3 regions of the Rothia sp. P13129 genome follow, and region 2 is predicted to be linked to each of the others. Evidence: riboswitches for the same ligand, from Rfam matches in the RefSeq annotation. Region 2 holds a riboswitch; each other region holds the start of a gene.
What was found. Region 2 has a riboswitch for S-adenosylmethionine ahead of ACN081_RS04835 (LLM class flavin-dependent oxidoreductase). Riboswitches for the same ligand answer to the same signal wherever they lie in the genome.
Positions count from the first base shown of each region.

Region 1 (3,667 bases), on a different contig from region 2:
CTCATTGTGAGGTGAACGGGGGCGATGCCGGGTTTGTTTCTTTTTCGTGTTGTTAGTGGGTTTTTCTGCCTTGTTTTAGAGCTGGTTCTAGGATTTTTTGTAGTTGTTTTGTTTCTAGGAGGAATCCGTCGTGTCCAGCTGGAGAGTAGATAGCTTGTGCTTGTACCGGTTGGGGCAAGGCGCGGGCTAGTTCATGTGATTGTTCTGGGTAGAAGAGTCTGTCATTGTGCACGTAGGCGATGGTCCATGTGCATTGGCTTCGTTGCAGTGTTTGGTGTAATGTTCCACGATTTCGGGTGATGTCGTGGCTCATGAGTATTTCGTTAATGCTGAGGTAGCTATTTGCGTCAAAACGTTGCACGAGTTTATGCGCGTGGTAGTCCATATATGATTCCACGCTGTATTGTGTACTGTTTTGTGTTTGTTGTGTGCGTCCGAATCGGGTGTGGAGTTCTTCTGAGGTTCGGTAGGTGATATGTGCGATGCGTCGAGCTATCCCTAGTCCTTGGCTGGGAGGTTGTTTATCGTAGTAGTCGCCTCCGTAGAAGTGTTGGTCGCTGCGGATAGCAAGGTTTTGTGCTTGTGCCCAGGCTAGTTGTTCTGCGGTGGTGTATGCGCCGGAGGCGATGACGGCGCAGTGACGTACGTTTTCGGGGTAGGTGATGGCCCATTCTAAGGCTCGTGCTCCTCCGAGGGATCCTCCTATAACATGTGCCCATTGTGTGATGCCGAGTGCTTCTGCTAGATGTTTTTCGGCGTGTACGGTGTCTCGTACGGTGAGTCTTGGGAAGGATGACCCCCATGGTTGTGGGGGTTGTTTGTGTGGGTGTGTGCTGTGTGCTCCGGTGCTTCCGTTACAGCCTCCGAGAATATTCGGTGCTACGACAAAGTAGGTGTTTGTGTCGATGGTTTTTCCTGCTCCAACGAGCTCTTCCCACCAGCCGTAAGTAGTGTTGTGTTCGTTGTGGGCGACGTGGGTGTCTCCTGTTAGGGCATGTAAGATGAGCACGGCGTTGTCTTTGTGTTTGTTGAGGTTTCCCCATGTTTCGTAGGCGATAGTTGCGTTGGGTAGTGTGTGCCCTGATTCTAGGGGTAGTGTCTCGATGGTTGTGTGGTGTTGGTAAGTGAGTGTTGTTGGGGTACTCATAGATGCTCCAATAACTATTGTTGTAGTAGATTGGGGCTGTATCTGCACTGTTGTTTCCTCTAGTGTGTTGCCTGTTTGGTGTGCAGGCTCTTATGTTGAGGAGGTAGTGCGTACTGCTCCCGCGCTTGCACCGTCTAAGAGTGTTTTTCTGGTGCCGGGTCTGTCTCAGTGGCACCCCGCCGCGAGTGGAGGGTTGCCGGCTAATAAGCTGAGTCTTGGTATTAGCGCTCTTGACCGTATTGTTATCGTATCTGAGTGGTTTGTTGTGGGTCGAGCCGTTTCTTCTTCTTTACGTTCTCATGCGGTAGTTTGTCTTGTTTCGTCATATTTTGTCTTTAGAATAGTTCTCATGTCGCGTTGTTTTAAGGGCGCATTATCTATTTTTCTTTTCGGAGGTACATTTCATGTCTCAAGCACCTGTTACGAAGCGTGTGGAGTCTTCACGTGTTCATCATGGCGATACGTTTATTGACCATTATGAGTGGCTTCGTGCTAAGGACGATTCTGAGGTGGTGGAGTACCTCAATACAGAAAATGCTTATACAGAGCAGTCCACTCAGTCACAGCAAGCACTTCGTGAAAGTATTTTTCAGGAGATTAAGGAGCGTACCTTAGAGACGGATCTTTCTGTTCCTTCTCGCCATGGAGATTGGTGGTATTTTTCGCGGACGATTGAGGGTGAACAGTACCCTGTATTTTGTCGTGTGCCTGCTTTGGTAGACGGTGGTGAGGTGGAGATGTTTTCTCCTCCGCAGGTTCAGGCGGGTGTTCCTCTTGATCAAGAGCAGGTCATTCTTGATTGTAATGAGTTTGCACGAGAGTTGCCGTTCTTTTCTCTTGGGTCTTTTTCGCCTTCGTTAGATGGTTCTTTGTTGAGCTTTGGTGTTGATGATTCTGGCGATGAACGCTATACCCAGTATTTCTTAGATTTAGAGACATTGACTCTTTCAGAGGAGACTTTGCCCGGCATTTTTAGTGGCGCATATTTGACTCCTGATGCATCAACCCTTATTTATTCTCTTGTCGATGAGTCATGGCGCCCATATGAGATACGGGCTCACTGTATTGGTGCGGGGGAAGAAGATTGTGTTCTTTTCACCGAGCATGACAATGCGATGTGGCTTAGCAGCGCTCTTTCTGCTGACCGGACTCATATCGTTATTACGTCATTTTCTTCTGAGTTTTCGGAGGTTCGTTTAGTTCCGCTTCAAGATATGTCGGCTGAGCCTTTGTTGGTTATTGGTAAGAAGCATCGTGTGCAATACGGTGTTGAGCCTATTCGTATTGATGGTGTGCCTTATGTTCTCATCATGCATGATGCTGACGCTCTTAACTCAGAAATTGTGCTTGCCCCTTATCCAACGTCTCAGCCTTTTGAGCAGTACCGTCAGTTATGGCTTAAAGTTATGCCTCATCGTTCTGAGGTGCGTATTGAGGGGTTTGATTTTTCGTCAACTCATCTTGTGGTGACGGCTCGTGAGAATACGACGGTACGAGTTTTTCTTGCCGATTTAGACCGTTTGCGCGCCTTGTTGCGTTCGCAGTCGAATGCGGGGGTTGTTTTTAGTGAGCCGACCGGTTTTGTGGAGGAAATTTATACGACTGGTGTTTCTCATGTTTCTATTGATTCGCCGGTCATTCGTATTTCGTACACGTCGTGGGTGACTCCCCCTCGAATTTATGACTATTTTCCGCGTACTCAGGAGCTTATTCTTCGCCGTGAGACCCCCGTATTAGGCGATTATCATGCTGAGGATTATCAGGCGTATCGCATGTGGGCACCTGCCCGTGATGGTGCGATGATTCCTATTTCTGTTATTCATCGTGCTGATCTTGATTTGTCTCAGCAGCATCCCGTGTTCCAGTATGGTTATGGTTCCTATGAGGTGTCGATAGATCCTTATTTCTCTATAGCGAGGTTGTCGCTTCTAGATCGTGGCGTGATTTATGTGGTGGCGCATATTCGTGGTGGTGGCGAGATGGGACGCCAGTGGTATCAAGATGGTAAGAAACTTCAGAAGAAGAATACTTTTACTGATTTTGTTGATGTTACGGAGTTCTTAGGGCAACGCCCGTGGGTTGATCAGAAGAAGATTGCTATTTCTGGTGCTTCTGCTGGTGGTTTGCTCATTGGTGCGGTTCTGAATCTTGCTCCCGAGAAGTATTGTGCTGCTATCGCAGGTGTTCCGTTTGTGGATGCGTTGACGACTATTCTTGATCCAGATCTTCCGTTGTCTGCTTTGGAGTGGGAGGAATGGGGTAACCCTATTGAGGATGCCGAAGTATACGAGTATATGAAGTCTTATTCTCCATACGAGAATATCCGTCACGTCAAGTATCCACCGATTGTTGCAGTGACGAGTTTTAACGATACTCGTGTGTTATATGTTGAGCCGGCTAAGTGGGTAGCTCAGCTACGTGAGAGTATCTCTGCTGATTCGGCTACTCCCCTGTTGAAGATTGAGATGGATGGTGGGCACGGTGGCGGTTCAGGCCGTTACACTGCGTGGCGTGATATTG
Region 1 is NZ_JBLXYA010000007.1:125-3,791, reverse strand. It holds gene metX (homoserine O-acetyltransferase MetX) at 53-1,147, opposite strand; SAM riboswitch class IV at 1,264-1,383, opposite strand; gene ACN081_RS05790 (S9 family peptidase) at 1,552-3,667, shown strand, end outside.
Region 1: another riboswitch for S-adenosylmethionine. It lies ahead of metX (homoserine O-acetyltransferase MetX); the one in region 2 lies ahead of ACN081_RS04835 (LLM class flavin-dependent oxidoreductase).

Region 2 (9,188 bases):
AACCACCAAGCTATCCGACAGATGACAGAAGAAATCAACCGGGCAGAACGATACGTACACTTCGAGTTTTATATTGCCGCCTACGACAACACCACCAAACCGCTATGGGATGCGCTTCTTGCAGCACACCAACGCGGAGTACTGGTCAAAATCATGATCGACCATTGGGGCTCTCGAAAATACCCCAATTGGAAAAAACTCTGCAAACTCCTTGATGACTCCGGAATCAACTGGCAGCTCATGTTGCCCTTGAAACCATTCCAAGGTAAATGGCAACGACCAGACCTGCGTAACCACCGCAAAATCGTCATTGTTGACGGTCGTATCGCATTCTCCGGCTCACAAAACGCTATCGACCGTTCCTACAATCTACCTGCCAACCTCAAAAAAGGACTCGTCTGGCAAGACCTTACATTCTCATGCACAGGACCCGTTGTTGAAGAACTTAACGCCGTCTTCATCTCAGACTGGTACTCCGAAACACGAGAACTACCACTGAACGAAATCGAAACAGCTATTCCCCGTGTGCACAGCGGAATGTTGGCACAAATTGTTCCATCGGGCCCCGGATTCGAAACGGAAAACAATCTACGCCTCATCAACTACCTCATTTACAATGCAGAACGACGCATCGTCGTCTGCTCCCCCTACTTCGTCCCAGAAGAAACACTCTTACAAGCACTCACCAACGCAGCACTATCAAAAATTGATGTCACCCTCATCGTCTGCGAAAAAGGAGACCAGTTCCTACCCAACATGGCTCAACGCTCCTACTACGAGAAACTTCTCCATGCCGGAGTCACCATCAAACAATACCCCGGGCCAACCGTATTGCACTCAAAATACATGTTTGTAGACGACCACCTCACGTTCATCGGCTCATCCAACATGGATCCGCGCTCATTTGCGCTCAACCTCGAAGTATCCACCTTCATCGTTGATACAGGAATGGTTAAAGAGTTAGAAAGTATCTCTGAAGAATACATCTCTCAATGCAAAACCCTCCGATACGACGAATGGGTTGCCCGCCCCAACCGTATCAAGGTCGTAGAAAATATCTGTAGGCTCTGGTCATCGCTCCTTTAAAAGATGAGGGTTCTCTCTGATATACCCCTTACACCAAAGAGAACCCTCACACGGCGAATCATGAGCAGAAGAAAAACTCTTATAAACGCTCTGCCTGATTCTGAGCCAAGCTCAAAAACTGACGGGCAGGAGTGTCAGCAGCGTTAGGACCACCAGCAAAAGCGCCACGATATGCTGCCGCAGGATGACGCTCATTCACACGTGTATGCCCCACACCAAAAAGATTCTCACGCAATGTATGCCCCTCATACTCCGTACGATACCGGCCCCGCTTTTGAAGCTCAGGAACAACAAACTCCACAAAATCCTCAAAAGAACCAGGCGAAACATGGTACGCAAGGTTAATACCGTCTAAATCACCCTCATCAATCCAGCGTTCCAACTCATCAGCAACAGTCTGAGCAGAACCAATAATCACATCGCCCATACCACCAATAGCGCAATGACGAGCAATATCAGCACGAGTCCACTTCTTCGTCTGAGACTGCAAAGTAAAAGGCGTCAAAAAGGATTGGATGGACTCCGTCTTGACATACTCAAGAATCTCGTCCTCATCAAATAGTGAAAGATCAACACCAGACCAGCCACCAACAATTCCTTGAGAAGACTCTATATCCACATATTTCACATAATCCTGATACTTCTGCTGTGCCTTCTCGTCAGTTTCATCAACTACCACCGAAAGCATGGCAAGAATCTTCACGTCATCACGACGGCGTCCGGAACGCTCAGCCTCATCACGGATACGAGAGGTCACATGCCTGGTCAAATCTGGACGTAAAGCAGAAATGAAAATCGCTTCGGCATGTTTTCCAGAAAAAGCCTGACCGCGAGAAGACGCACCAGCCTGAAAAATTACGGGAGTACGCTGAACAGACGGCTCGGTCAAAGAAATTCCAGGAACTTGAAAATACTTGCCTTGATGCAAAATAGGATGAATTTTCTCAGGATCTGCAAAAATTCCGCGCTGACGGTCACGTAGCACCGCTCCGTCTTCCCAAGAGCCTTCCCATAACTTATAACAGACGTCGAGAAATTCGTCAGCAATTTCGTATCGTTCATCATGCTCAATCTGACCGGCAAGCCCCTGATTCTCTGCCGCAGATTGAAGATAAGAAGTCACCACGTTAAAACCAACACGACCACCCGTTAAATGATCTAACGTTGCATAAGAACGAGCCAAAGTATAAGGCTGGTTATAGGTCACGGCAGCTGTCACTCCAAAACCAAGATGTTCCGTGACCGCTGCCATCGCCGAAATCTGTAAGAACGGATCACCTACCGGCACCTGTGCACCATCACGAAGTACGGGTGCAACAGAATCCTTATATACGTCGTATACGCCCACCACATCAGCGATAAAGACCGCGTCAAAAAGCCCTTTTTCGCATACTTGAGCTAAATCTGTCCAATATTTAATGGTGTTATATTCATCGGCTCGCGAGCGCGGATGACGCCATAATCCGAAGCTTTGGTGGCTTGTTGTGGTCATATCAAACGCGTTGACAACGATACGTTTTTTAGAAGAAGACGGTGTCGTAGTGGGTTGTTCTGTCGTGGCGGTATGAGTTGCCATAAGTTTTTCCTTTGCGTTCTTAGAGGAGAGGGCACTCCTCTATGAGGCGTGGCATATTGAGAACCATATTTTTCGGTGTTGATATGCCCGACGCATAGGCGCCGTATTTGCCGTTGTGATTATTTTGAGCCGGATCTTCATCTGGGGCACCCCGCTACGGGAAGAGGGTTGCCGTCCAACAAGCCAGAGCTTGACGTTGGAACTCGTGATCGCTGGGTTTAGCTTATAAAAAGTTCTTCTTGGCACCCAAGAGCTTCAGTGTTTATTGCGGTGGGTGACGTTCGCTAAGGAATATGACTCTATGCAACGTGATGTGTTCATCTGCTGGCAATGGAAAGTAACGTCTAGATGAATGTGTACGGAAGGTATTACGGTAGAACTCGTCTAAACCATCCAGAGCGACTGAGAGACCTGGCTCTAAGACGTCGCAGCAACCTCGCTTATGCGGTGGTGCTAATGCCAGAAACGATGGGAGTATCTATGTCGTATTGTTCGTCTTTTTCTTATTCAGACCCTCGAAATCAGGTGCAGAATCCGGCAGATGTTTCGGATCAAGAACGTATTGATTTTTGGGCAAGGCAGGCTCGAGAACGTCTTAGTTGGGGGAAGCTATGGGATGAGGATAAAACGCATGAGTTTATTCCTCCTCGTTTGGTAGACGTTCGTGAAGATGGTGTTCAAGAATTTTCTGTTCCAACGATTAAGTGGTTTGAGGGTGGTCAGCTCAACGTTGCCTATAACTGTGTGGATAGGCATGTAGAGCAAGGTTTTGGCGATAAGGTTGCGCTTTTCTTTGAGGGTGAACCTGGTGATCGTGAAGCTATCACTTATGCTCAGTTGCAACGCCGTGTGGCTCAGGCGGCACATGGTTTAGAGCGTTTGGGTGTGGTTAAGGGTGATCGTGTTGTTGTTTATTTGCCGGTGATTCCTGAAACTATTATTTTTGCTCTTGCCTGTGCGCGTATTGGGGCGATTCATTCTCTTGTTTTTGGCGGTTTTTCGGCGGAGGCTTTGAAGTTTCGGGTAGAGGATACTGGTGCCAAGGTATTAATTACAACTGATGGTCAGAATCGTCGGGGTAAGGTTGTTCCGGTCAAGTCGATAGCGGATGAGGCGTGTTCGTCTGAGAATAATATTGAGCATGTGGTGGTGGTGAACCGTACCTCAGCTACCGAGCAGGAAAGACAGCGTGTTCCGTGGTGTTTGGGGCGAGATGTTTGGTTTCACGATTTGATTGAGGGTGTTCCAGATACGCATGATTATTCATTGCATGATGCTGAAGATCCGTTATTTATTATTTATACGTCGGGGACAACGGGCCGACCTAAGGGTCTTGTTCATACTATGGGCGGGTATTTGACGCAGACGGCGTATTCTCATGCGTTACTTTATGATTTGTTGCCTGATGTTGTTGATGCTGATGGTGTGCTTCGTCCTGATGAGTTAGCTACTTGTAATGATCGGCAAAAAGTTGCGGATACTGTTCATTGGTGCACAGCCGATTTGGCGTGGGTGACAGCTCATACTTATGAGATATATGGGCCGTTGGTCAATGGCGTGAGTCAAGTAATTTTTGAAGGTACACCTGATACTCCTACTTTTGAACGGCATTTTGAAGTGATTGAACGCTATGGTGTCACAAACTATTACACGGCACCAACGTTGATTCGTTCGTTGATGGGGGCTTTCCCGCATGGCCCAGAGTCGGGAAAGTATGATTTTTCGTCGGTTCGTCTTTTGGGTTCTGTGGGTGAGTCGATTAATCCACAAGCTTGGTATTGGTTACGTGAGCATATTGGTTCTGGTCGTGCTTCCTTTATTGATACGTGGTGGCAGTCTGAGACGGGTTCAACGATCTGTTCTCCTCGCCCGCATGATCCTCAGTTTGCGCCTGAGGGAACTTTTGAGCAGGGTACTCCAGGTATAGCTGTCAAACCAGGTTCTGCTACTCGTGCTATTCCGGGGGTTTCTGTGCGTGTTGTTGATGAGCGCGGTGAGCCGGTTCAGACGGGGGCTCAAGGGTTCATTGTGGTTGATAAAGTGGGCCCTTCGATGGCTCGTACTGTGTGGAAAAATCCTCAGCGTTATCTTGATTCTTATTGGAGACATTATGGGGAGCGTGGCTGGTTTTTAGCTGGAGATGGCGCAAAGCAAGATGAGGACGGGGATATTTATATTCTGGGCAGGATTGATGATGTTATTAATATTTCGGGTCATCGTCTTTCGACAATTGAAATTGAGTCAGCTTTAGTGCGTCATGAGGCTGTGGTTGAGGCTGGTGTTTGTCCTATTGAGGATGAGTTGACGGGGCATCAAGCAGTAGCTTTTGTGACGCTTAGTGATGAGGGTAAGGCGTGGTCTTCTTCTGAGCTACGTGAGGTATTGGAGTTGCATATTCGTTCTGAGATTGGACCTATTGCAAAGCCTAAAGATGTGGTGGCGGTTGCTGAGATTCCTAAGACTCGTTCAGGGAAGATTACTCGTCGTTTGTTGTCTCAGTTGTATGAGGGGAAACCTCTAGGAGATACGTCGTCTTTGCAAAATGATGAGGTGTTGCGGGATATCGCTCAGGTTTTGGCGTGCTCATAAGACTGGGTAAAAAATTCGTGGTTATTTTAGGGTACGTATTCACTCAATAACATCACACTATTGTTTCCTTATTATTCGTATGGTTAGAATCTTGCATAGTAGGACATCTACGAAAGGTACTATCATGGAAAATATCCTTACTATCCGCTTTGAAGATGATGCTATTGCGTATAAGGCGCTATCTGAGCTTCGTTCTAATGCCCCAACGTACCGCGTTTTAGTGGGTGGAGTTGTTGTTGTAGAGAACGGAAAAGTTACAGCCAAAGACGGTTTTAACTATGATTCTTCTGTTCAAAGCAACTGGGCTTTCGGCGGAATTATTGGTGCCGCTATCGGTATGTGGGGTGGCCCAATTGGGCTTCTCCTTTACGGTGGTGCTGGAGCATTAGCAGGCTCCATGATTGATTCCACTGGTGCGGTTAAGGAAGCAAGACTATTTGATAAAGTCACTCGTTCTCTAGCAGTGGATGGAACAGTACTTGTTCTTCTGGCTCAAGAATCAGATGATCTTCTTGATAAATATCTGCAAGGTCTTGGCGCGGTAGATGTTCAGCGAGATAGTGTTGCTGAAGTTCAGGCCTCTATTTTGCAGGCGGAGAAGGCTCGTAAAGAGCTTGAGAAACAAGCTCAGAAAGAACTTCACGAGCAGAAGCGTGAAGAGTTCCGCCAGAAAGCTCACGAGAAGCATGAAGAGGTTAAAGAGAAATTCCATCATTTCTTCTCTCATACTTCTCATGACAAAGATTCTGCTAAGAGTAGCGAATAATCCTCAATAATTTTGATGATAGAAGAGGGCGGCTTACCATACGTGGTGAGTCGCCTTCTCGCCGTATACCACCTGTACTGGTGGTCTGTACATGCTGTAGCATGTATCGGTATTTATTGAAGTCATTCTATCGATATGAAACATCAGAAAGAGGCATGCGTATGCAGGTATGGGATCCAAGCGTGCTCTTTAGAGTGGTCGATGTAGCAGCAGTTGTTGCTAATGGTTTGCTCGGTGGCGCAGTTGCTCGCGCATTCCGTTTTGATGTTGTAGGTTTTATCCTCTTAGCGGTGCTCTCTGGTATGGGTGGAGGGCTAATCCGTGATGTTCTTCTTAATACTGGGTTACCCGTTGCATTGACTGATTCTGCGTATTGGGCTGGTGCCCTCATCTCAGCATTGTTGGCGTACTGTATCGATTTGGGGAGTCGTTGGGCTAACCGTGTTTTAGTTGTTGTGGATTTTCTGGGTATGGGTTGTTGGGCCGCTACAGGAACTATTAAATCTTTAGGCATTGGGCTTCATTGGCTTCCGGCTATTGCCCTCGGTGTGGTGACCGCGGTGGGCGGTGGTGTATTGCGAGATATGATGGTCAACCGTGTTCCAGCTATCTTGGGAGGTAATTCTCTCTATGCGACAGTAGCGGTTGTTGGCGCGGCAGAGACTGCTCTATGTACGACACTTTTTTCTTCTCCTAATATTGGGATGGGAATATCAATTATTTCGTGTCTAGTGTTTGGTCTTCTTGCGCACACGAGGCGTTGGCAGTTGCCGGAGCCTGTCAAACTTTCTGTTCCTCGACCACGTTTCAGACGTAAAAAACCTGAGACTCACACGATTGCTGGTGAAGGCTGGACACCGGGGAATCCTCTTACCGAGAATTTAGAAGTTATTCCGATGAGTCAGGTCAAAAGAACATCACACAAGTAATGACATACCTGTTTTTAACGGTGATACGTGTAGAACCCCGCAGCTAGTCTGCGGGGTTCTACATAGGGTTGAGGTGTTGTGGATGGTAAGAGGTTTTAGCCGTCAATATCCCTAAATTTTGTAGGTGACGACGTTACTCAAAGCGAGCGCTCCGCCGTGTGCGGCATCTTGATAACGCCCAAAATGAACATAAGGCCCACGGTAGGAGGTGTCGGCGATGGGTGTAGAACGTGCCCCCGCAACATCAATAATGATGTTTGATGGTCGGACGATAATTTTGCCGCGAATATCTTCACCGGCAACAAAAGGTTTACGAGGGCGTAGCGTGACCAGTGGCGTCAAGTCTGATGATCCAGCGTCAACACGTAGTAATTGAACCACGTCTCCTGAGAGGTACGAGCCGTTTTCGTCCATGACAGATGCACCGGGGCGGATAGCTAGAACGTATCCGCCGCCACGGGGGTTGGTGGTGTCGAATTTTGCGGCGATACCAAAGGCTGAATCGTCTTCTCGCCCGAAGGCAAGATAACCGTATTGCCAGGTGGTGGTGGGGAGTGCGTCTTTCCACTGCATTGTGAAGTTGATGACGTAACTATCAGCGGTGGATGTGCGGTGAGCTAATGGGCCTAGAAGGATAGAGTCATCATAGGCTTGTTGATGGACGAGTTCACCGTTTTCCCAGCAGGGTAGGTTCACAACGTCTTGTTGTCCAGCCGGTAGCATGCCGTGTAGTCGTCGGCCTTGTTCTAGGGCAAGGTTGGGGCTTGTGGTTCTTCCGCTGAGCCAGAAGGGGTCTGGCGACATGAATCCGCGAACACCTAGGGACGCAAAATGTTCTTGTACCCAACGACGGTGAGTTTCCCAGACGATAACGGGTTTTCCGAGGTTGATAATTTGTGATATTTTTTCGTCGCTCATGGAGTCTTCGGTACGTCCGATGACGGTTTCGAAGAAGGGCACTCCCAGCATGTCGACGTTATCTGATGATGCTAATTGTGCGATGTCTTCGAAAGAATCGTGTGCGTCGAAGTAGCACCATGTGGTGAACCCTGCTTCTTTTGCGTACCGAATGAAGCCGTTGTCGCCGTCGAATCCGCCTTTGCCGTTGCGAAACATTTTAATGACGACTTGGTCTTGCATCCCGCGGGCAGTTAGGAGTTCTAGTAACTTGGGTTGTCCGGCAGAGTCTTTTGCTTCGATGAAGAGAACAGCGGAGCCGCCTACGGATTGGTAGGGGCCACCAGCTTCGGTGGCGAGGATGACACCGAGGGCTTCTTCGAGGGTGGTGATGTGCACGAGGGGTGTGTTAGGTCCGAGGAAGTCTCTCATATCGATGAGGGGGCGTTTGACTTCGGCGAGGGTACTGGTGCTGACGTACCCTGTTTTTTCGGTGGTGGTGCGGCGTAGTGCGTTGTCGTGCATACAGACGAGTTCTCCATCGGCGGTGGTACGCACTGATATTTCTACAGCTTGAGCGCCTTTGAGGATGGCTTGTTGATAGGCGTAGGCGCTGTGTTCAGGGTTGACGTCTCCTGCCCCACGGTGGGCTATGACGAATTGTTCTTGTGAGAGGAACTGTTCAACGAGTGTGGGTTGTGGTTGTTCTTCTGCGGTGTGGTTCTGTTCTTCTGCGTAGGCTGTTGTTGTGGCTGCGCTGAGTCCGAGTGTTGTGGTGGCTCCGGCTACCCAGCGGAGTGCGGTTCGACGGGATAAGCCATGAGAATGTTGTGGTATCGACATGGAGACTTTCTAAAATATGGGGTTATAGGGCCCTTAGATATAAGGGTAGTGTGGTCAGTTAGTTTTTACCAGATACGGTATCTGGAAAGATTATTCTCTCAGATAATGGTCTTGATGAGTTTTATCTCGTGATGTTTTTCTAGTTCAGGTTTTTCCCTGATTACGGTAAGGATTCTTTTGAGAAAAACACAGAGTTACGTTTTTGATTCTCAAAACTTTTTTATTTTACCAATGGTTTCCAAAGAAAAATTTTCAGTTTTAGAGTTCATCATGAAAGCTGTCAAAACTGAAATCACGATAATACATCGTAGATACTTCAGACAACACTCTGCAAAAAAGTTTCACTATTTTAAAAATCTTTATTTTTGAGCTGACCTGCGACGTCATTGATTTAAAGTTCAATTAATAATGATATTCGTCATCGTGTCGAGATACTCTAGAGAACAATTACCGTATAATCTCTAACGTCAAATATTTAAATATTTGCGACCGCTTCTTGCGG
Region 2 is NZ_JBLXYA010000005.1:40,676-49,863, forward strand. It holds gene cls (cardiolipin synthase) at 1-1,086, shown strand, start outside; gene ACN081_RS04835 (LLM class flavin-dependent oxidoreductase) at 1,166-2,662, opposite strand; SAM riboswitch class IV at 2,761-2,873, opposite strand; SAM riboswitch class I at 3,049-3,137, shown strand; gene ACN081_RS04840 (AMP-binding protein) at 3,143-5,251, shown strand; gene ACN081_RS04845 (hypothetical protein) at 5,376-6,017, shown strand; gene ACN081_RS04850 (trimeric intracellular cation channel family protein) at 6,179-6,946, shown strand; gene ACN081_RS04855 (glycerophosphodiester phosphodiesterase) at 7,058-8,686, opposite strand.

Region 3 (9,188 bases), on a different contig from region 2:
AGTCCGCTATTTCTTGAGCCAGAAACGAAATGTTAGGGTACGACAAATGAAATATATAGCGTGATACCCACTGTGGAAGAGCGTTTAACCCAATACCGATGACCGTCACAATAAAGAAGCCTAAGAACTGCTCGAACGTTGGCTTTCCGGAGGAGCCTTGCCACGTCCAACGTGAAGAAAGAATATACGAGACAATACTTGCTATTCCGGTTGCAAAAATAAGAGCTGTTGTCGGTTTTGCGGTAAGAACCGTGTATTTGAGGGCATAGTTAATGACCATGGTAAGCACAAAGCAACCACCACCAACAATGAGAAAACGGACTTTCTCATTCTGAAGAAGCTTAAAAAAACTTTCTTTCATGCCCTCAGCTCTTTTCTTTCATCATGGGCTTTGTTCCATAAAGTCTTAGAACACATCACCTCAAAATAGCATTATTACCTCTCTAAAAGAGGAGTATAGCGCTAAAAAATAGCGTGGTATTAGTTGCAGTTTAACCTCAAAGAGGCAGACGCCCTATGACGTCTGCCTCACCTGAGAAGGTAAAAGCTGCTCTTAGAACTCGATATGTGACGGGTCAGGGCCAATACGCCCATCTGCACGAGTCAATGAGTTAATAGCCTCAATATCGGCATCATCGAGGCGTACCTGTAGAGCCTCAAAGTTGGACACAATTCTTTCTGGCGTGACCGATTTAGGAATAACAACGTTGCCTAACGCTAAATGCCATGCGATAACAACTTGTGCCGGTGTGGCCTGATGCTTTTGAGCGATTTCAGTGATGACAGGGTCACTGAGTAACTGGCCACCTTGACCTAACGGAGACCATGCCTCGGTTAATATTCCAAGCTCCTGATGAACTGCACGCAACTTCTCTTGAGAGAAATATGGGTGCAACTCAATTTGATGGATAGCAGGGGTTACCCCTGTTACCTCAATAATTTCGCGTAATTGTTGTTCGGGGAAATTTGAGACACCGATGGAACGTACTAGTCCACGACGACGCAACTCAATGAAAGCTTCCCACGTCTGAACATATTTTTCACGATGGATAGAAGCCCAATGAATGAGGAGAAGATCAACACTTTTGAGCCCGAGGCGTTCTAAGGATTCTTCACAAGCTCGAAGTGTTTGGTCGTACCCTTGGTCGTCATTCCAAATTTTGGTGGTGACAAAGATATCCTCACGAGCTACGTGGCTAGATGCTAATGCTCTGCCCACACCAGTTTCGTTGCCGTAGATTTTTGCGGTATCGATATGTCGGTATCCGGCATCGAGTGCTAGTTGTGTCACTTCTTCTGCGCGGTCGTTTTCAACCTGCCATAATCCATAACCTAGCTGAGGGATGGTGTGTCCATCATTAAATGTTTTGAGAGGCTGTTGTGCCATCTGATAATCCTTTCGAAGGTGTGCTCAACGGCATCAATCAGAAAACTTTATGCGTAAAATTTTCTGTCTATTCTTTCATCATAGAATTAGTGCCGCCCAAAAATGCTGGTGTTACTTTTCTTTGCGTCATCAGATAATCTTCATCAACGCACCGATAACCCCTGAAAAGATGCGCAAATAGACGGCATAAGACACGGTTAGCCATAGTGTAGTATTTCCCTCATGGCGAAAATTTTTATGGATTTAACGCCGGTCAAAGAACTCCCCGAGTACCGCCGGCTGTGGATTGGTTCTCTCTTTTCTAGTTTGGGTTTCCAAATTACATCAACAGCCGTCACCCTAGAAATTTTTTCGTTCACGCACTCCACCTTCGCCGTAGGGCTTCTCGGCTTTATTGTGGTGTTACCCCTTATCATAGGAGGTCTTTACGGAGGAGTCATTGCCGATAACTATGACCGTCGTAAAGTTTCTTTAACCGCCAGCTGGGGCATGTGGCTCATGACCCTTTTCATTGCCTTGCAATCATGGATCAATCTCCAGAACCAATGGGTTTTGTATACTCTCGTTGCTTTAGAATCATTACTTTTCCCCATTAATCAGGCTGCTCGTGGCGCTATTATCCCTCGAATAGTTCCGCCAAAACTTCTTGCATCTGCCAATGCACTTAATATGAGCGTTGGCTCCTTGGGCATGGCTCTTGGGCCTTTACTCAGCGGTTTATTCATTGCTTCTATCGGATATAACTACACATACCTTGTTAACGTTTTTGCTCTACTGGTCAGTATCTGGGCGCTATATAAACTTCCTACAGTCCTTCCTGAACACGATGAAAAAACACCAAAGGTTCGTGGTCTTCGCTCCGTAGTAGAAGGCTTTTATTTTGTACGGCGCACCCCCGTCATTGCGATGACGTTCATCGTTGATTTGATTGCGATGATATGTATCCAAGCCCGTCCTCTCATTCCGGCTCTAGTGCTCCTCTCCTTTGGTGGTGGAGACCTTGGCGCCGGTGTGCTCTTCTCAGCTGGCGCACTAGGGGCTTTTATTGGGGTCACTTTTTCGGGGTGGCTATCAGCTATACAACGCCGTGGAGCTTTCCTCACAATGAGCTATGTGTTGTGGGGGATAGGATTCGTTTTCTTCGGCACAATTGCATTCTTCTTAGAAGGACGCTCTCCGAGCGAGTCCTTGCACGAAAACCTGTTACCTCTTGTCTGTGCTTCTTGCGCGTTAGCGGTAGCAGGCTGGGCAGATGGTGTAGGCGGTATATTCCGTTCTACTATCATTCAACAAGAAACCCCCGATAGGCTTCGCGGACGTCTTCAAGGTATCTTCATCATGACCCTTGCTGGTGGGCCTAACATCGGTATTGGTGTGATGGGTCTGGGAGCTGCACTATTTGGTACCTCAATGACAGCCATCATTGGTGGTGTGATATGCGTTGGTGCTATCGTGCTAGCGACATACTGGAAACCAGCTTTGTGGAGATATCCAACCGAAAATACTCTTGAACAATAATGAACGATAACTTCCCTTGTATTCTTGGGGTAGTAGCTTATTGGACAGATATAAAGAAAAGAGATCCTCATGGCTGGCGGGCTAGTTGCGCTCCTAGACGACATCGCAGCATTAGTAAAACTCACAGCGGCAAGCACCGACGACATCGCTGCCGCAGCCTCTAAAGCAAGCGCTCGCGCTATTGGTGTTGTTGTTGATGATACTGCTGTTGTTCCCCAATATCTGAACGGGGTAGAACCTCGTCGTGAGCTACCTATTATTCGTAAAATTGCGGTTGGTTCTCTCCGGAATAAGCTATTTTTTATTCTTCCACTGATTATCTTTTTGAGTTGGTTATGGCCAGCGTCATTAACTCCGTTGTTAATGTTAGGTGGTCTGTACCTCTGCTTTGAAGGTGCTGAGAAGATACTAGAGTTATTTCATCCGCACTCAGCAGAAGAGACCGAAACCCCCGCTATTATTGCTGGGGAAGAAGCCGAGAAAAACGTTATTTCTGGGGCGATTAGAACAGACTTCATTCTCTCTGCCGAGATTATGGTCATCGCCATGAACACTATTGCTCATGAGGGAACGTGGGCTATTCGTATTATCTCCCTCATCGTGGTGGCGGTGCTGATTACTCTACTTGTCTACGGTGTTGTTGCCGTACTCGTGAAGATGGATGATGTCGGCTTAGCGCTCATGCGCCGTGAATCTTCTATGACACAGAAAATAGGCGCTGCGCTCGTGTCAGGAATGCCTCTTGTGATGAAAGGTATTTCATTACTTGGTACTTTTGCGATGCTTTGGGTGGGCGGGCATATCGTCTTGAGCGGTTTAGCAGATATCGGTTTTCACGCCCCAGAACACGCGGTTGAATACCTTGTTCATGCTCTCACCTCGTGGAGTTCCGGTACTCTTCTGAGCGTGCTTGCATGGTGCGCTGAAACATTTTTTGCCATGATCTTTGGTCTGTTATGTGGCGGTATTGTGGTTGTTACAACGCACTTCTTCTCATCGCTACGAGGTACTCAATAGTTCTCGGATATGTTCTGCTGTCATCTTTTCGCTAAAGAAATCTCCATCATCAACAACAGCGTCGAAGAGTGCAGACTTATTTTTTTGTAATTCCATAACTTTTTCTTCAATGGTTCCCGCAGCAATAAGCCTGTAAACCATCACATGTCTGGTCTGCCCAATACGGTGGATTCTGTCGATGGCTTGTTGCTCTGCTGCAGGGTTCCACCACGGGTCCATCAAGAAACAATAATCTGCTGAGGTGAGGTTAAGGCCGAACCCTCCCGCCTTGAGAGAGATGAGAAAGACGGAGCTTTCTCCTCGCTCAAATTGTTCGATAACTTTTGCGCGGTCTCTTGTCGAACCGTCAAGATAGCAGAATTCAATATTCTGTTCTTCTAAATCTTTTGCGATGGTTTTAAGGTAGCTGGTGAACTGGGAGAAAATCAGTACACGGTGTCCCTGAGAGAGAACTTCTGGCAGATACGACTGAAGGTACTCTAGTTTTGATGAGGTAATGTGCGAGTACTCTTCGTCGACTAGATGAGGTGCTAGCGCCATCATGCGTAGTTTTGTTAACGAACGGAAGACCGTAAAACGGTTTTTGTCCATATCTTTGAGCAGTCCCAGAACTTTTTTGCGTTCTTGTTGTAGGAGCATATCGTATACTTTACGATGCTCTGGGTTAAGAGCAATGGGCATTCTTTGGTCTGTTTTATCTGGTAGCTCTGTGGCAACAAGTTCTTTCGTTCGCCGGAGAATCAGCGGGCGTATCCGTTGCCGTAACTGTTCGAGTTTTTCGTGGTCTTTGCTTTCAGTGATGGGTTGTACGTAATAGTCTTTGAATTTTCGTGCACTGGGGAATAGACCTGGTGCCACGAGAGAGAAAATAGACCATAACTCCATGAGGTTGTTTTCCATGGGTGTTCCGGTGACGGCAAGTTTGAAACGTGCAGGTATTTTTCGTGCTATTTGGTGTGCTTGAGTCCTCGCATTCTTAATGAATTGCGCTTCATCAAGAATGACCCCGTTCCACGGTGTTTCTTGTGCGTAACTGTTAAAAGCGTTGGAATCTAGTCGTAGCAGAGTGTATGAGGTGATAACGACTTGTGCCTGACCGATACGTTCTGTGAGTGTTTGTTGCGATTTTGCAGTGGATGTGGTGATGGCGGCGACTTCAAGTTCTGGTGCGAAGCGTTCTAATTCTTGTACCCAGTTGGGAACAACAGAGGTGGGGGCAATGATGAGGAAAGGAGCAAATGATGGGGTGCTGTTATTGAGCTCTTCGACCCATTGTTCATAGGCTTTGAGCATCATGGAAATAGTTTGTAGTGTTTTACCAAGCCCCATGTCATCACCGAGGACGGCTCCAAGGCGGTGTTTCCACAGGAAGTAGAGCCATTGGTAGCCTTCTTCTTGGTAGGGGCGTAGCTGTGCTTGGAGTGTTGCTGGAGTCGGTACGTTATCGCTACTGTCTTTGTCGCTGAGGAGGCTGTGAATATTTTCTTGCCATCCTTGGCATGATTGTGTGGTGGTGGCAAGATCTTCGAGTTCTTCCCACATCCCTAATTGGTGTTTGTTGAGGCTAAGTGGTTGGTCTGGTTCTGAGAAGTCTTCTATTTCGGCTAGTAGTTGACGTAGTTTGATAAATTCTGGTCGGTTGAGGGGATAGTAGTTGCCATCACCGAGAAGGATGTGTTTTTTCCCCGCGTTGAGTGCCTCAAAGATCGTAGAAAATGATACGGTCCATTGACCAATGGTGACGATAATTCCAAGGTCAAACCAGTCTTGGGTGTCGCTTGGTTCAACTCTCATCTGGATTTCGGGGGTAACGTCCAGTTCTGTGAATTGAGGTTCTTGTCCATGAGTTTGGATGCGGAGTCCACGAACATTGCGGTATTGGGGCAGTATCGATTCGGTGAGTTGTTGAACATCCCAGTCGTAGAAGTGTTGTTCTGTGAGCTGTAATGCGGGGTAGATATTTTTGAGTTGCGCGAGGATTGTATTTTCGTAGTTTTTATCGCGCTGTTCATAGATGTCTAATAAGGTGCTCTGTACTGGGAAGTATTCGAGGTTGCTTTCATCTCGTGTGTTCTTGAGCGGGTCTTTAGGGTATTCCCATTCCCAGCGGGTGTGGGCGTGGGGTGTTTGTTCGCTGTCGAAGTAGACGTGAAGAATTAGCTCTGGTTGTTGCACTTGGGGTGGTTGTATCGTTGCGTCGTTGGTGCAGAAGCTGATATTGCGTGTGAGATATGGGTAGAACTCTTGATAGAAACTATTGATATCTTGTGAGGGGATTTCGATATGTTCTTCTCGGATAAGGGTTTCTGCTGCGCCGTTGAGTGTTTCTTTCAGGGGAATGAAAATGAGGTCGGCTGCGGCGTATCGGTCGTTGAGACGTGTTGGATTGATGGCGCTAGGTAGGGTTGTTTCCCAATGTTCAGCTTGTGCTGTGGCTTTGTAGTGTTCTTGTGCTTTGTGCCCGAGGGCAATGAATCCGTTGCGGGGCTGGCCTATTGGGTGGCAGTAGTATGCGAGGAAGGCATTTTCTCCTGTGGTGAGTGTTGGTGTGATGCGTAGACCGTCTTTGTAGCTGTGAAGTTCTGCTTTTAGCGTGGCTTCTTCGGTGTGCGCCGTAGTGATGGGTGTTCCCTCTAACAGGATGGGCAGTGCTATTTTTTCTGCTTTTTTGAGTACTTTCCATAGTAGGGACGAGTTAACCGTAGAAAGTGTTACCCAATCGCGGTGGGAAGTATACGCTGATTGCCAAGGTCTGATGATGGAGTAGAACTCTCGCAACCATCGTTCGTGTTCGGGTCGGAGGGCGTGGCTGCTTGTCTTTCCGGTGTAATCTTTTTGGAAGTGTTCCCAGTTGATGCCGTCTTTAATCCAACGGTTGTTTTTACCTTGGACGAGTGGGCGTGCTTGTAGGGTGATACGTGGTGTTTTGTGTTGACCGCTACCGAGTGCGAAGCGGGAGTTAACGTGCATTTTGAGGTCGAGAGCGGCGATGGTATTGCTGTTATTTTCGTAGGGTATCCGGTGATGCTGCGCCAGTGTTTGTGACAGTGTTCTGCGCCATGTCGACATTTTTTGTTGTTCTGCTAGCTCTTGTGCAGTAGTGATTCCGTGGTGTTTGAGCTGTTCTTCGCTGAGTCCGTCTGTGACGCGTTGAGTGGAACTTTGAGCTTTGCTAACTTTTTCGGCTCTTTCGATGGCGGTGAGCATGATGGCTACGGAGTGTTTGCAGTCGGTGCGTACTGGGCAGGTGCATCGTGCGGAGAAAGCGAGGGATCCTTCAACCTGTTCTGCGGGGAAGACAATTTTGCTGAGGTATGGGTCTGTTGCGTCGCCGTAGGTTGTTCCTGTCAGGATGTGTGCTTGGGCGTCGTAGGAGTATCGGGCGACTTTGCCTTCTTGCATGTATTGTTTTCCGCGCAGGTAGGTGCGGTGTCCTACTTGCTGGATAATTTTTGCTGCGCTGACGGGGATTCTGGGGAAAGCTGATGGTGCATTCACGGTGGTTGTATCCTCTGCTGGCAGGGTGCATATATGTTCTAGGTTACCGGATGAGCTTGCACCAAAGCTGGTGTAGCCTAAATCTCTCAAATATTTTGGGTTGAGCTCTTTGTTTTTTGTGGTGGTTGCGTTATTCTGGATTCAGCTTCAAGAGTTTCAACTGATAAGCTCCGACTTTAGTTGAACGCCAACCCCATGTTCACGGGTGGCTCGGATGACGAAGCGGTTCGTATTCGCGTCATAGTACGCAGGCTGGTACGGACAAGAGCACTTCGAAAGGAAAGCGCATTCAGCGCAGTTGTATCATGCACAACACCGCTCGCCCTCAGCACAATATTCAACCTGTTTCTTCTGCTCAAACTCGTGGCGGTTACGCTGCCGTAAGCATTCAAGATTACACTCGTATTTCCCATGAGCGTTCTGAGTTTCTTAACTTTTTGCTCTCTCCTAATCCGCACGGTATCCCTAACCAGGAATACGGTATCTTACAAGCAGCATGAGTATAAGAGGACTACTTCTAGACTCTGATGTACTAGCAGAGATTCGCAAAGCCACACCACATCCGCAGGTCGTTGCGTTTCTTCGCCGTCGCTCATATATGGTGATGTACATATCAGCACTTAGCCTAGGCGAACTTAAAGGGCTTTACCCCTACCCTGAAACAGAGCGGTGGGTTAACGAACTTCTCGAACGTTTTAGCGGGCAGGTCCTCGACGTTGATACGAACGTATCTTTGGCATGGGCCGGTCGCCAAATTCGTGCTGAAGAACGCCCCTCACCAGAAGGCCCTTATACGCCATTGCCTACCGCCGCACTTGAAGGGCTCATGGCTGCTACCGCTGAAGTGCATCAGCTAGAAATAGTTTCTTCTAAAGCAGATATTTATCGTCGCTGGGGAGTCCCTGCCGTTAATCCGTTGCATGAAAACACCGCGCGAGGACTATAAACACTGTGTCTTTTGCATGATCTTAAGATGTAGGCTGTGATGAGCTTAGCGTCTTGACCGGCATACATGGTATGGTTCAGTGGGGTGCACGCGGTGAAGAAAATCCTTGGTTTATGTCTCATTTGGATGAGAAAAGCTGTGTGAACTTCAGAGTTCAATAGAGTTCATGACAAGATAAAAGACGATGAAAACCAGCGTGATGAAACCTCAACAACGTTCGATACCGATGCCCCTCTGGCTACAGGGGGTTGTCGAACTCTTTCGTACTGCCTTCTACTCTTGCTTTGCTGTAGTGCTACTACTGGGTGCCGTATGGTTTACCGGCGGTTTTGAACAGCGTGACCTCTACGCTATGGCAGTTTTAGTTAGCCAAATGTGGCTTCTAATCCATGGGGTTCCTCTTCATCTGAACATCTCTGCCCCGTATGGAGACACCCCCGATATTCAGGGGACGATGAGCTTTATCCCGTTGGGTTTAACGCTGATACCCTTATGGTTATGTTTCCGTTCAGGACGAGTCTTAGCTCAAGCATCTCGTGAGGGACAATTCTGGATACCAACATTAACCGGAGCTATCACTTATAGTGCCTGTGCTGGGGGCTTGAGCCTTTTGACAACAGATACTGCTGCGGTAGCGTACCCGGTAGCTTCTGCACTTGTACCGTGTTGGGTCGTTTTATCAGGGCTTATTCTTGGTGGCTGGTACGAGTCTCGTTCTTTGGCGAGAATGATCGGTGTTAACGCTGCAGAATGGGTTGCTCAGTTTAGCCAGTACTCACGTTGGGCGGGTTCTTATGTTTGGACGGTTCTTCGCGCATCAAT
Region 3 is NZ_JBLXYA010000012.1:4,377-13,564, reverse strand. It holds gene ACN081_RS08035 (GtrA family protein) at 1-361, opposite strand, end outside; gene ACN081_RS08030 (aldo/keto reductase) at 554-1,387, opposite strand; gene ACN081_RS08025 (hypothetical protein) at 1,455-1,592, opposite strand; gene ACN081_RS08020 (MFS transporter) at 1,610-2,905, shown strand; gene ACN081_RS08015 (DUF808 domain-containing protein) at 2,975-3,922, shown strand; gene ACN081_RS08010 (SNF2-related protein) at 3,905-7,420, opposite strand; SAM riboswitch class IV at 7,566-7,694, shown strand; gene ACN081_RS08005 (nuclease PIN) at 7,726-7,920, shown strand; gene ACN081_RS08000 (plasmid stabilization protein) at 7,917-8,366, shown strand; gene ACN081_RS07995 (DUF6350 family protein) at 8,551-9,188, shown strand, end outside.
Region 3: another riboswitch for S-adenosylmethionine. It lies ahead of ACN081_RS08005 (nuclease PIN); the one in region 2 lies ahead of ACN081_RS04835 (LLM class flavin-dependent oxidoreductase).